4 regions of the Martinezella lusitana genome follow, and region 1 is predicted to be linked to each of the others. Evidence: predicted binding sites of a transcription regulator. Region 1 holds the regulator's gene; each other region holds the start of a gene.
The links. The regulator PhoB, encoded in region 1, activates phosphate uptake and scavenging genes when phosphate is short. The targets are predictions, from matches to a motif close to TGTCATNNANCTGTCAT.
Positions count from the first base shown of each region.

Region 2: a site for PhoB is predicted at 1,721-1,737, ahead of pstS (phosphate ABC transporter substrate-binding protein PstS). Genes of this name have one in related genera too.
Region 3: a site for PhoB is predicted at 987-1,003, ahead of HB780_RS15550 (esterase-like activity of phytase family protein). Genes of this name have one in related genera too.
Region 4: a site for PhoB is predicted at 1,552-1,568, ahead of HB780_RS16735 (LTA synthase family protein). Genes of this name have one in related genera too.

Region 1 covers NZ_CP050308.1:3,056,836-3,059,953, forward strand. Annotated here, with positions in the region: gene pstB (phosphate ABC transporter ATP-binding protein PstB) at 1-215, shown strand, start outside; gene phoU (phosphate signaling complex protein PhoU) at 267-980, shown strand; gene phoB (phosphate regulon transcriptional regulator PhoB) at 1,012-1,695, shown strand; gene HB780_RS28480 (GcrA family cell cycle regulator) at 1,783-2,319, opposite strand; gene HB780_RS28485 (aspartate aminotransferase family protein) at 2,748-3,118, shown strand, end outside.
Region 2 covers NZ_CP050308.1:3,839,232-3,842,349, reverse strand. Annotated here, with positions in the region: gene pstC (phosphate ABC transporter permease subunit PstC) at 1-487, opposite strand, end outside; gene pstS (phosphate ABC transporter substrate-binding protein PstS) at 563-1,534, opposite strand; gene HB780_RS32345 (cupin domain-containing protein) at 1,870-2,214, opposite strand; gene HB780_RS32340 (D-alanine--D-alanine ligase family protein) at 2,310-3,118, opposite strand, start outside.
Region 3 covers NZ_CP050308.1:354,861-357,978, forward strand. Annotated here, with positions in the region: gene HB780_RS15545 (YiiG family protein) at 1-792, opposite strand, end outside; gene HB780_RS15550 (esterase-like activity of phytase family protein) at 1,166-2,665, shown strand; gene recG (ATP-dependent DNA helicase RecG) at 2,709-3,118, opposite strand, start outside.
Region 4 covers NZ_CP050308.1:602,240-605,357, forward strand. Annotated here, with positions in the region: gene HB780_RS16730 (NAD+ synthase) at 1-1,415, opposite strand, end outside; gene HB780_RS16735 (LTA synthase family protein) at 1,604-3,118, shown strand, end outside.

The DNA.
Region 1 (3,118 bases):
TCGCCACGGCCAAGGTCGAGGAACTGATTCACGAGCTGCGGGAAAACTTCACGATCGTCATCGTGACGCATTCCATGCAGCAGGCAGCCCGTGTCTCGCAACGCACCGCAATGTTTCACCTCGGCCATTTGGTCGAGGAGAACGATACCGATAAGATGTTCACTAATCCCGACGATTTCCGCACGCAGGATTACATCATGGGCCGTTTTGGTTGATGATGTCCCGCGCGCGGCTACCATCACAAGTTTCACCCTGAGGATAGAAAAATGGTCTCTACTCACATTCTCTCTGCCTACGACGAAGACCTGAAGTTCCTGACGCGCCGCATTGCCGAAATGGGCGGCCTGGCGGAGCAGATGGTCAGCGACAGCGTCCGCGCGCTGGTGCACGGCGATGTTGCTCTTGCGCAAAAGGTCATCTCCGACGACGTCGTCCTCGACCATGCCGAACGCGAAGTCGGCGACAAGGCAATCGTCACCATTGCTCGCCGGCAGCCGATGGCCGCCGACCTGCGCGAAATCATGGGCTCCATTCGCATCGCCGCCGATCTGGAGCGCGTTGGCGACCTCGGCAAGAACACCGCCAAGCGCGTCATCGCCGTGCAGGGCACCGGCGTTCCGCGCAGCCTGGCGCGGGGTATTGAGCATCTTTCCGAACTGGCGCTCAGCCAGCTCAAGGAAGTACTCGACGTCTACACGACCCGTTCGCCAGACAAGGCCGTGTCGATCCGTGAGCGCGACGAGGAAATCGACGCGATGTACACCTCGCTCTTCCGCGAGATGCTGACCTACATGATGGAAGATCCGCGCAACATCACCACCTGCACGCATCTTCTCTTCTGCGCCAAGAACATCGAGCGCATCGGCGACCATGCCACCAACATCGCCGAGACGATCTATTACATGGCGACCGGCAGCCAGCCCGAGGGCGAGCGCCCGAAAGACGATACCGCCAACACCGTCGGTGCGCTGACGGAATAACGAAGACGCCAAGAAAGGAGACCAGAGACACATGGTTCCGAGAGTTGCTGTTGTAGAAGACGAAGAAGCGCTCAGCGTTCTGCTGCGCTACAATCTGGAGGCCGAAGGCTTCGAGGTCGATACCATTCTGAGAGGAGACGAAGCCGAACTTCGCCTCCAGGAGCGCATCCCCGATCTTCTGATCCTTGACTGGATGCTCCCCGGCGTGTCGGGTATCGAGCTCTGCCGCCGGCTGCGCATGCGGCCGGAAACGGAGCGCCTGCCGATCATCATGCTCACCGCCCGCGGCGAGGAAAGCGAGCGCGTACGCGGCCTTTCCACCGGCGCCGACGATTATGTCGTCAAGCCGTTCTCGACGCCGGAGCTGATGGCTCGCGTCAAGGCGATGCTGCGCCGTGCCCGTCCGGAGGTCCTCTCCACGGTTCTGCGCTGTGGCGATATCGAACTGGACCGCGAGACCCATCGCGTCCACCGCAAGAGCCGCGAAGTGCGGTTGGGGCCGACGGAATTCCGCCTGCTGGAATTCCTGATGGCTTCGCCGAGCCGCGTCTTCTCGCGGTCGCAACTCCTCGACGGTGTCTGGGGACATGACATCTATGTCGACGAACGCACTGTCGACGTCCATGTCGGACGCCTGCGCAAGGCGCTGAACTTCTCCAATATGCAGGATGTCATCCGCACCGTTCGCGGCGCGGGTTATTCCATGGAAGCCTGAGCGGGAAACCGGTCAGCCATCCAACATAGCGGCGGAAACAGAAAACGGGCCTTTCGGCCCGTTTCTTTCATTCAGCTATAAGGCATCTCAGCCGCGCGGTTGAGCCGCAGGCCGGCGCCGTTCATGCACCGGCTGGTAGGCCAGGCGCTGATGGTAGCCGCAATAGGGCGATGCATCCGGGCTATCATTGCCGCAGAAGTGGAAATCATCCTTCAGCGGATCGCCGACCGGCCACTTGCAGGTGCGTTCGGTAAGTTCCGTTAGACCGAGGCGGCGCGAGATCGGAACGACCACATTGGAGGCCGGACGATATTCGATCTCGTTGACCGTATCGATCTCGACTTCTTCCTTGAGCATCGTTGCGCCCTGCTGACGGGTAACCGTGCGGGTTGCAACGCGCGAGGCGTAGTTCGGTGCGCGCGGCGCCGAAGTGTTGCGCTTCTGTGCCCGGGCCGCAGTTGCCGTGCCGCCTGCCTTCGCTCGGCCCGGCAGGCTCAAGCGATGTACCTTGCCGATGACGGCGTTACGGCTGACACCACCGAGCTGTGCCGCGATCTGGCTCGCGCTCAAACCCTCGGACCACAGCTTCTTCAGCTTCTCGACGCGTTCGTCTGTCCAATTCATGCCCTGTCTCCGCTGTCGCGTTTCCGATGGCAGAATCCTTCACCATTGCCTCAGATGGGATCGAGGCACGAAACGCTTAAAAAATTGTGGTGACTAGTTCCGCCGCATGCAGTCTAGTAATTGAGATTTAACCTAGTGTGAGGCTGACTCCGTGACAAGAGTCGCATGATTCCTGGGGAATCGATTTCGGGGTTTTCCCCAACTTGCTTGTGCAAGCGTGGCATTTTTGCAATATTAGCAACTAGAGACATACCTCTCGCCGAGGGGCGCTCTGCTGCGTCCGCGAAATTGCCTGTTTTGTTGACATCGCGGTGCAAAACATCAATAGTACCCACGCCGCCGCAAGGCGGCATTTTTGATTTTTCCGGGCCCGTTTCACTTGAAGGAAACGATTGGCCCTAAAGGTTGTGATCGAGGAGACATGCGCCATGGCTGAAACCGCGCCGCTTTATGACACCTATATGCGCGCCCCGCTGCGGTTTGAGCGAGGAGAGGGTGTATGGCTGTTCACGGAGACCGGCGAGCGCTATCTCGATTTCGCCGCCGGCGTCGCGGTGAATTCGCTTGGCCATGCGCATCCCCATCTGGTTGCGGAGTTGAAGGCGCAGGCCGACAAGGTCTGGCATCTGTCGAACCTCTATGAGGTGCCAGGCCAGGAGAAGCTGTCGAAGCGCCTGACGGAAGCCACCTTCGCCGACAAGGTGTTCTTCACCAATTCCGGTGCCGAGGCGCTGGAATGCGCAATCAAGACGGCGCGGCGTTACCAGTTCTCCAAGGGTCATCCCGAGAAATTCCATAT
Region 2 (3,118 bases), 780 kb from region 1:
GGCCGATCGTCATCATAAGGAAGGGCAGGATATAGGTCTGCATCAGCGGCACGAGAATGAACAGGCCGACGATGCCGTAGATAATGGAGGGAATACCAGCCAGAAGCTCGATGGCCGTACTGATCGGACGTCGCAGGCTACCGGGGCAAAGTTCCGTGAGGAAAATGGCGATGCCGATGCCCAGGGGAACGGCGATCAGCATGGCGATGAACGAACTCACCAGCGTACCGACCACGGCAGGCACAGCGCCATAGATATCAGCAGGAGCGCTCCACTTCGTGCCCCAGAGGAACGAAAACCCAAAGGCCTGGAAGGTTGGCAAGGCATCGATGATAAGAACCACGATGATTGCCAGCAGCAGAAGCACGACAAGAGTAGCCGAGCCAAGCGTCATTAAATAGAAAATTCGATCCTGTATCCGGAATTTTCTGGTGACGGCGCTGGTATCCAGTGCCTGGAAGCCAGCCGTCTGAGTCGCATCAGCCATCGATTTCCCCTTGTCCTGTCACGAAAGGCGGACAGGGCCATGCCCTGTCCGCCGTAACTTCTCAGCTAGCACAAATTACTTCGCGCCAAAGTCCTTCGTCCAGGACTTCTCGACAACCGCAGCAACACTCTCCGGGATCGCAAGGTAAGACAGGGCGGTCGCGTCCTTCTGGCCATGCTCATAGGACCACTTGAAGAACTTCAGCGCCTCTTCGTTGAGAGCAGGATCGGCCGGCTTCTTGTAGAGCAGAACCCAGGTCGAAGCTGCAATCGGCCAGCTCTGATCGCCCGGCTGGTTGGTGATGATCAGGTTGAAGTTCTTGGCATTGGCCCAATCGGCGTTGGAGGCAGCAGCCTTGAATGTGTCGAGGCTCGGCTCGATAACCTTGCCGGCAGCATTCTTCATCTTCGCGAAACCGATGTGGTTGGCGATGACGTAGGAATATTCAACGTAGGAGATCGAACCAGCCGTCTGGTTGACCGTGGTGGAAACGCCTTCCGAACCCTTGGCGCCGAAGCCGACCGGCCATTCAACCGCCGTGTTCGAACCAACCTTTTCCTTCCACTCCGGCGAAACCTTCGCCAGGTAGTCGGTGAAGTTGAAGGTCGTGCCCGAGCTGTCGGCGCGATAAACGACGGAGATCGGCGTGGAAGGCAGCTTTACGTCGGGGTTGAGGGTCTTGATGGCCGCATCGTCCCACTTGGCAATCTTGCCGAGGAAGATGTCAGCCAGCGTCTTGCCGTCGAGAACGAGTTCGCCCGGCTTTACGCCTTCAACGTTATAGGAAACGACGATGCCGCCGGAGATCATCGGGAACTGGGCAATGCCGTTCTTCTCGAGGTCAGCGTCGCTCATTGGCTTGTCCGAAGCGCCGAATACGATGGTCTTGTCGAGGAGCTGCTTGATGCCGGCGCCCGAACCGACCGACTGGTAGTTGACGACATTGTTCGTCGCGGCCTTGTAGCCTTCAGCCCACTTCGACAGAACCGGAGCGATGAAGCTCGAGCCGGCGCCCGTGATGTCGGCAGCCGAGGCCGAAACGGACATAGCCGCGATGAAGCCTGCGGTCAGGCAAAGCGAACGAAATTTCTGGTTCAGCATATTAGACTCACTTCCTCAAGTGATGAAAGGATGGCGAGCAGGAGTCTGGCGCGGGGTGTCCCATCGGTTGGTAACCCCCACCTCTATCTCCTGGCGACAGTGATGCGTCTAAAGGCGCAGTGTTTCAGTTTGATGACAGTTTGGTGAAAGCCCGGTGACACAACCTCTGGCAATGGAAACGGCCATCGCGCGGACGGCACGACAAAGACCGGCGCGCATCGAAGCGGCAGCGGTCTTCATGTTTTGATTCAACTGGCTTTGCGACGGAATCCAAGGCGCCGTCAGAGGCGGATCACATAGTCCTTGCGAGTCGTTTCAATGACTTCCCAGGTCCCCTTGAAGCCAGGCCTTAGGATCATCCGGTCGCCGGCGCGCAGGTGAAAAGTCTCGCCATTCTCGGCAGTTACCACCGAATGACCGGAGAGGATGTGGAAATATTCCCACTCGTCATAGACGATCTTCCATTTGCCCGGCGTCGCCTCCCAGATGCCCGCATAGAGCCCGCCATCGGCTTCCTCGGCATTCCAGTTGCGGAATTCCGGTGTTCCGGAAATGAGGCGATCCTCGGCCGGGGCACCCGTTTCCGGCTCGATGCCGTCGGTGTCCAATCGTAAATATGTTGTCATAAACCCCTCATGACGATCTGGAAACACTCGATCGCAGTGCACCGCATTTTGGTCGGCTTCGCGACATTCAAGAACACCAGGACCTGAATATCCGGTTATCGCCCGCCTCTTGCAAGCCCGTGTTCAATCAGCCGGTCGACGAGCGCCGGATAGGAGATCCCGGTCGCCTCCATGGCCTTCGGATACATGCTGATATTGGTGAATCCCGGCATCGTGTTGACCTCGTTGACCACCATGCTCATGTCCGGCCTCACGAAGAAATCGACGCGCGCGAGACTTTCGCAGCCCAATGCACGAAACGCATCCAGCGAGAGCTCGCGCAGACGCTGGGTGAGATCGGCGGGCAATTGCGCCGGAACGCTGACTACTGCACCATCCTCATCGAGATATTTCGCTTCATAGCTATAGAAGCTGTGAGCCTGGCCGGTGACGATCTCGCCCGGCAGGGAAACGAACAGCGTCCCGTCGGTCTGCTCGAGGACAGCGCATTCAATTTCGCGTGCCTTAACAAACTCCTCGATCAGAACCTTGTCGTCATGCTTGAACGCCTCGATGAGTGCTGCGCGAAATTCCTCGGCGTTGGCCGCCTTGCTGACACCAACGGAAGAGCCCTGTCGCACCGGCTTGACGAAGACCGGCGCCCCCAAGGCGCTCGCCGCCTCTTCGAACGACAGAGTATCGCCAGATCTCACCGTGATCGAACGAGCGACCGGCAGGCCGGCGTCGCGCAGCAGACGCTTAGCGATGTCCTTGTCGATGGCGGTTGCCGACCCCAGGATGCCGCAGCCGACCAGAGGAACCCCGACCATTCGAGCGAGACCCTGGATGGAACCGTCCTCGCCATAGAGACCGTGCAGGACCGGAAACAGGATATCTATTGCCGGTAACTCGCCAGATCCAGCGG
Region 3 (3,118 bases), 1.2 Mb from region 1:
ATTTGGGGAGTTGCCTCCGTCCTGCTTGGCTTTTGCCAAGGCGGCGCGCTGATCTTCCAATGTCTTTTCCAGTTCGACGATCTTTGCGTCTATCTGTCCCTGTAGAGCGGGTTTGCTGGGGTCTTCCGAACTATTGAAAAGATTGACGAGTTGTCTCGCCTGGCTGAGGGCAAGCCGTGTCTGATAGACCGGCATATCCCCGCGTTCCTTGATCTTGGCAAGCTCGGCCTGTTCCCGGCGGTCGAGCTCCTTCTGCAATTGCTGATGGAATTCCTCCAATGCGGCGGCGGCAGCCTGGAAATCGGCAAGCATCAAGGGATCCTCACGCTTTCCGCGCGCCAGCCCGTCCTCCATGTAGGCCTTGCTGGTATAATAGACATCCAGGCCGGAAAGGCGGGGAACTACCTGACCAAGTGCGGAGATCAGCTTGTCGGCGGCGGTATCGAGTTCCGTGGGTGCATCGCCCTTTGCGCCGCGCACGGTCTTCAATTTATCCGCGGATCGTTCGAGCGAGCCTTTGCTGACTTCGGTAATATTGTCGGAGGTCGCGCTCTTCGAAATATTGGCGTTCTGATAGGCCTGATATTGCGCCAGCAGGCCGGAATCCCCGATGAGATCATTATAGGCCAGCACGTAGTCGTTTAATTTTGCGCTGTTCGCCAGCTTCGATGCCGTATCGGCCGAGGACTGATTGCTGGTGGCAGTGGATTTCGACTGATCGTCGCAGGCCGAAAGGCCCAGAATTGCGGTGAATGCCATCGCGAGAACAGCGACAGAAGCAGACGTCTTCATGGAGTGAAACCCTTCGCTATCTTATGGCGTTAACGGCAATTGTTGCGAGGACATCGCAAACTCGGTTCGCAGCAGGCTTAAGAAACGACCTACGCCAAATGCAGCACGGTTTCAATCTCAAGATGTCATGGTGGACGAGCGGAACCTTATGCTGGCGATCATCCGGCCCGCCGGTCGCATCAGCCGGATCGAACTGTCATGTCCCTATCATATTGGCGTTCTAGACCGGTTGCCGGAAGGGCAGGCGGGCACATCTCATGGTCGAATGTTTGCGGCTCAACGGAGCCTGATATTTTCGTTCGATGCGGTTTTCAACCGATCGGGAGATGAACGCCATTCCAGCACAAAGAGTTTTCATCAGGAGGATATTGCCGTGAGAAATTTGCGTTCAATGAGTTTGCCGCTGCTGTCGGCAGCGCTCGCCACTTTCGTTTTCACCATGCCGGTCGCAGCCTTCGCCGATAATTCCGTTGCAGTTGGCGGTGTTACCACCCTGGTTAATAAGGGCCTCGTGGCTGTCGGCCGTATCCCGGCCAACCAGCGCGACAAGTTCGGCGAAACCTTCGGCTCCGGCTCGGGCATGTCGATCGACGCCAAGAGTTGGGTTCGCAATGCCGATGGCAGCTATAAGGGGTCGCTGTGGCTGCTGCCGGATCGCGGCTATAACGTCGTCGGCACCACCGATTATCGTCCACGCCTCAACACCGTCGACGTTCAACTGACGCCGGTCGCTCCGGGCGCAACGCCGCCGGCCGGCAAGGAACAATCGGGCGTCGTTGCCAAACTCGCCGACACCATGCTGCTGACCGACAACAAGGGCGCCGACACCACCGGCCTCGATCCGTCCGATGGCAGTCGCCATCCGGAAGGTGGCATGCCCTTGCTGCCGGAAGCGCCGAACGGCAAGATCTCGCTCGACAACGAAGCCATCGTCCGTGTGCCGGATGGCACCATGTTCATCAGCGACGAATACGGCCCCTATATCTACCGCTTCTCCGCCGATGGCCGAATGATGTCCGCCACGCCGCCCCCGGCTGCATTGCTGCCGATGCGCCATGGTGCCGTGAACTTTGCGTCGAACAATCCTGGCCCCGGTGAAAAGGCTCCCGATCCCAAGGATCCAACCAGCGGCCGCCAGAACAACCAGGGCCTAGAAGGCATGTCGATGACCCCGGACGGCAAGTTTCTGATTGCTGTGTTGCAGTCGGCGACGCGTCAGGACGGTGGCGACTCCGGCTCGACCCGACAGAATACCCGCGCGCTGGTCTATGATGCCGCTGATCTGGCGCATCTGAAGCTGGTGCATGAATATGTCGTGCCGCTGCCGGTCTTCACCAACAACAAGGGTAAGACGGCTGTCGCCGCGCAGAGCGAGATCGTGGTGCTTTCGCCGACAAGTTTCCTGATGCTGGCGCGCGACAGCAACAATGGCTACGGCATGGAAGGGGAAAAGTCGCTTTACCGCAGCATCAACGTCGTCGATGTCTCCGGCGCCACCGACATTGCCGGCAGCAAATTCGATGCCGACACACCGGTTGCTCCGAAAGGTGTCCTTGATGCGTCGGTGAAGCCCGCAACGGTTAGCCAGTTGATCGACATCAACGATAGCGACAACCTTGCCCGCTTCGGCCTCCATAATGGCGCGCCGAACGATCGCAATAACCTTTCCGAGAAATGGGAGGCTATGTCGTTCGTCAGCGTTCTCGATCCGAAGCTGCCGGACGACTACTTCCTGTTCGTCGCCAATGACAACGACTTCCTGACCCAGGACGGTTTCCAGGTGGGCGCTGCCTACAAGGGTGAAGGCGGGGCCGACGTCGACACCATGTTCCAGGTGTTCCAGGTGACAATCCCCGGCCTGTCTGCCAAGTAATAGCCTTTGAAAGGGATGGACGCCGCCTGCCGCGTCCATCCGACTATCCGGCTCTCAGGAACCGGATCGCCTCGTCGCGGCGGAAGAGATAGAGCAGGGTGCGTACCGCGATGCCGCGCTCGCTGGTCAGGTCCGGATCACGGTCGATCAGATAGGCGGCGTCCTTGCGGGCGATCTCCAGAAGATCGGCATGGGCCTCGAGGCTGGCGATGCGAAAGCCGGGCGTGCCGGATTGGCGCGTGCCGAGCAATTCACCCTCACCACGCAATTTCAGATCCTCTTCGGCGATACGGAAGCCGTCCTCGGTGTCGCGCATGATTGTCAGCCGCGCATGGCCAGTTTCGCCCAGTGGACCCTTGTAGAGCAGGATGCAAGTCGAGGCTTCGTCGCCGCGTCCGACACGGCCGCGAAGCTGGTGCAACTGCGCCAAGCCAAAACGCTCGGCATGTTCGA
Region 4 (3,118 bases), 1.5 Mb from region 1:
TCGGCCGACGGCGCCTTGTCGATGATGTTGTACGGGATCACCTCGCCCGAAGGGCCGAGCGCGCCCGGCGGCACATGCTGGTTGCGCCAGCGCGACAGCGCATAGACCTGCATCTTGTAAAGGTCCTTGATCGGGTTGAAGCCGCCGTTCATGTCGCCATAGAGTGTGGCATAGCCGACCGACATTTCCGACTTGTTGCCGGTGGTGACCACCATCGAGCCAAACTTGTTGGAGATCGCCATCAGGATGGTGCCACGGGCGCGGCTCTGCAGGTTTTCCTCAGTGATGCCGCTCTCGGTGCCTTCAAACAGATCGGCCAGTGCCGAGGTAAAGCCAGTCACTGGCTCCTCGATCGGCACGATATCGTAGCGGCAGCCAAGCGCCTTGGCGCAATCGGCCGCATCCTTCAGCGAGTCCTCGGAGGTATAGCGGTAAGGCAGCATGACGGTGCGCACCCGCTCCTCGCCGAGCGCATCGACAGCAATCGCGGCGCAGATCGCCGAGTCGATACCGCCCGAGAGGCCGAGCACGACCGATTTGAAGCCATTCTTGTTCACATAATCGCGGAAGCCCAACAGGCAGGCACGATAATCGGCCTCCTCGCCCTCCGGGATATGCGCCATCGGACCTTCGCTGCAATGCCAGACGTCGCCGTTCTTCTTCCAGGTCGTCACAGCCAGGGCGGTTTCGAACTGGCTCATCTGGAAAGCCAGCGTTTTGTCGGCGTTAAAAGCAAAGCTCGCGCCATCGAAAACATACTCGTCCTGGCCGCCAACCTGGGCTGCAAAGATGAGCGGCAAGCCAGACTCGATCACTTGGCGGAGCACGACCTGATAACGGACGTCGACTTTGCCACGATAGTAAGGCGAGCCATTCGGAACCAAAAGAATTTCCGCGCCACTTTCGGCCAGCGTTTCGCAGATGCCAAGATCGTTCCAGATCTCCTCGCAAATCGGGATGCCGATCCGGACGCCTCGAAAATTGACCGGCCCCGCGATAGTCCCCTCATCAAAGACGCGCTTCTCGTCGAACTCGCCGTAGTTTGGCAGATCAACCTTGTCCCTGATGAAGATGACCTTGCCGCCATCAAGCACAGCGACCGAATTGTAGCGGCCAGTCTCATCCTGACGCGGAAAGCCGACGATGATGCCCGGTCCGCCATCGGCGGTATCGGCGGCAAGGCTGTCCACGGCTTTCTGGCAGGCGCGGATAAAGGCTGGCTTCAGCACCAAGTCCTCCGGCGGATAGCCGGAAATGAACAATTCTGTAAACAAAACAAGCTGCGCGCCCTCGCGCGCCGCCTCGGCCCGCGCTTCACGCGCTTTTGAAAGGTTGCCGGAGACATCGCCGACCGTCGGATTGAGCTGCGCGACAGCGATGCGGATCGTCTGGGTGATGGGGCTTTGTTCTGTCATGCCATATATTTAACGACGGTGGCCCTGTTCCGCAACAGCCTTCGCCATCCTGCATGCGGCAAAATCGCGTCATACGCGCAAGTGATATTTTTACCCCGAAAAATACTAAGTCCGCCTTGCGGTTCGTTCGGTATTCATGACAAAAGCACGACAATTATATGAATATTTTATAGCATTCGGAGAAATCTTTGGTCGCTTTGGTCATCGGTTCTGCTTTGGCAGGCAGGTTCGTTCTTTTCCAGAAGATCGGCGCAGCGAGACGGCAATCGGCGGTCCTGCGCCAGATTTTGAGCCTCACCCTCACCTTCCTGCTCGCGCTGTCGACCGTTGTCGCCGTCGAATGGATTGCTCGAGGAGAGTTCGCGGCCGTTCCGTCCTACCTGCTTTCTCCGACTCGTCCTGGCTTCACCACCATCGGCATCGTCATGCTGCTGATGATATTGCTGGATGCGATTTTCGGCCGCGCGCATCAATCGATCCTGATGGTTGCCCCACTGCTGCTCGTTCCGGCGTTCATCTCCAATCAGAAACAGAACTTCCTCTCCGATCCGCTTTATCCGTCGGATTTCCTGTTTGCCCGCCAGATCATGGAACTGATGCCGGTAATGGTTCGGGACAAGCCCTGGACCGCCGTGGCGCTCACTATCGGCATCATAGCGTCCTTGGCCATCCTCGCCTTTCTGTGGCGCTATGGCTGGCAACGCGCCGCCATGCTGTCGAAAAAGGCACGCGGGGCCCGGCTCTCCATCTGCCTGCCGCTTGCAGCCCTCTTCGTCTCGCAGATGGACCCGACGCAATATTCGTTTATCCGCGAGAAACTGCGCATCATCCCCATCGTCTGGGATCAGAAGGAAAATTACAGCTATAACGGCTTCATTATAGCCTTCTCGCTGAACCTGCCCATGGCTGATGTCAAAGCGCCGGCGGGCTACGGGCAAGATGCGATCGACGCCATACCCGCGCGCAATTATGGATATCTCTCCGGCCCACGCCAAAAGCCTGACGTCATCATGCTGATGAGCGAATCCTTCTGGGATCCGACCCGGCTTTCTAACGTGAGCTTGACTCCCGACCCGATGCCGAACATCCGCGCAGCGCAGTCCGGCCATGTCTTCTCACCGGAATTCGGCGGCATGACCGCCAATGTCGAGTTCGAGGCGCTGACGGGCTTTTCCAACGCGTTTCTGCCGTATGGCAGCATTCCCTACCAGCAATATGTTCGCAAGCCGATCCCGTCGCTTGCCACTTTCTTCCGCGGAGAAGGCTATGCGGCGCGCGCGCTCCATCCGTTCAGCGGCTGGTTCTGGAACCGCAACGAGGTCTATAGAGCTTTCGGCTTCGAGGAATTCCTCACCGAAGACACCATGCCCCCCATGGAGAAGCGCGGTGTCTTTGCCTCGGACGACTCGCTGATGAAAGAGATCATGCGCGAGGGCGACGCAATGGATCGGCCGTTCTTCCTCTTCGCCGTCACCTTGCAGGGTCATGGCCCTTATGAAGCAAATCGCTATGTCGAGAACACGATCGATATCAAGGGCAACCTCACCGATACCGATCGTGACACGCTCGCCACCTATGCGCAGGGTGTGCGGGAAGCCGACCAAAGCCTGAAAATGCTGATGGACTGGGCTTCCAATCGCGACCGCGAGACCATTATCGTCCTCTGGGGCGATCACCTGCCGCCGCTCGGCTCGGTCTATCCG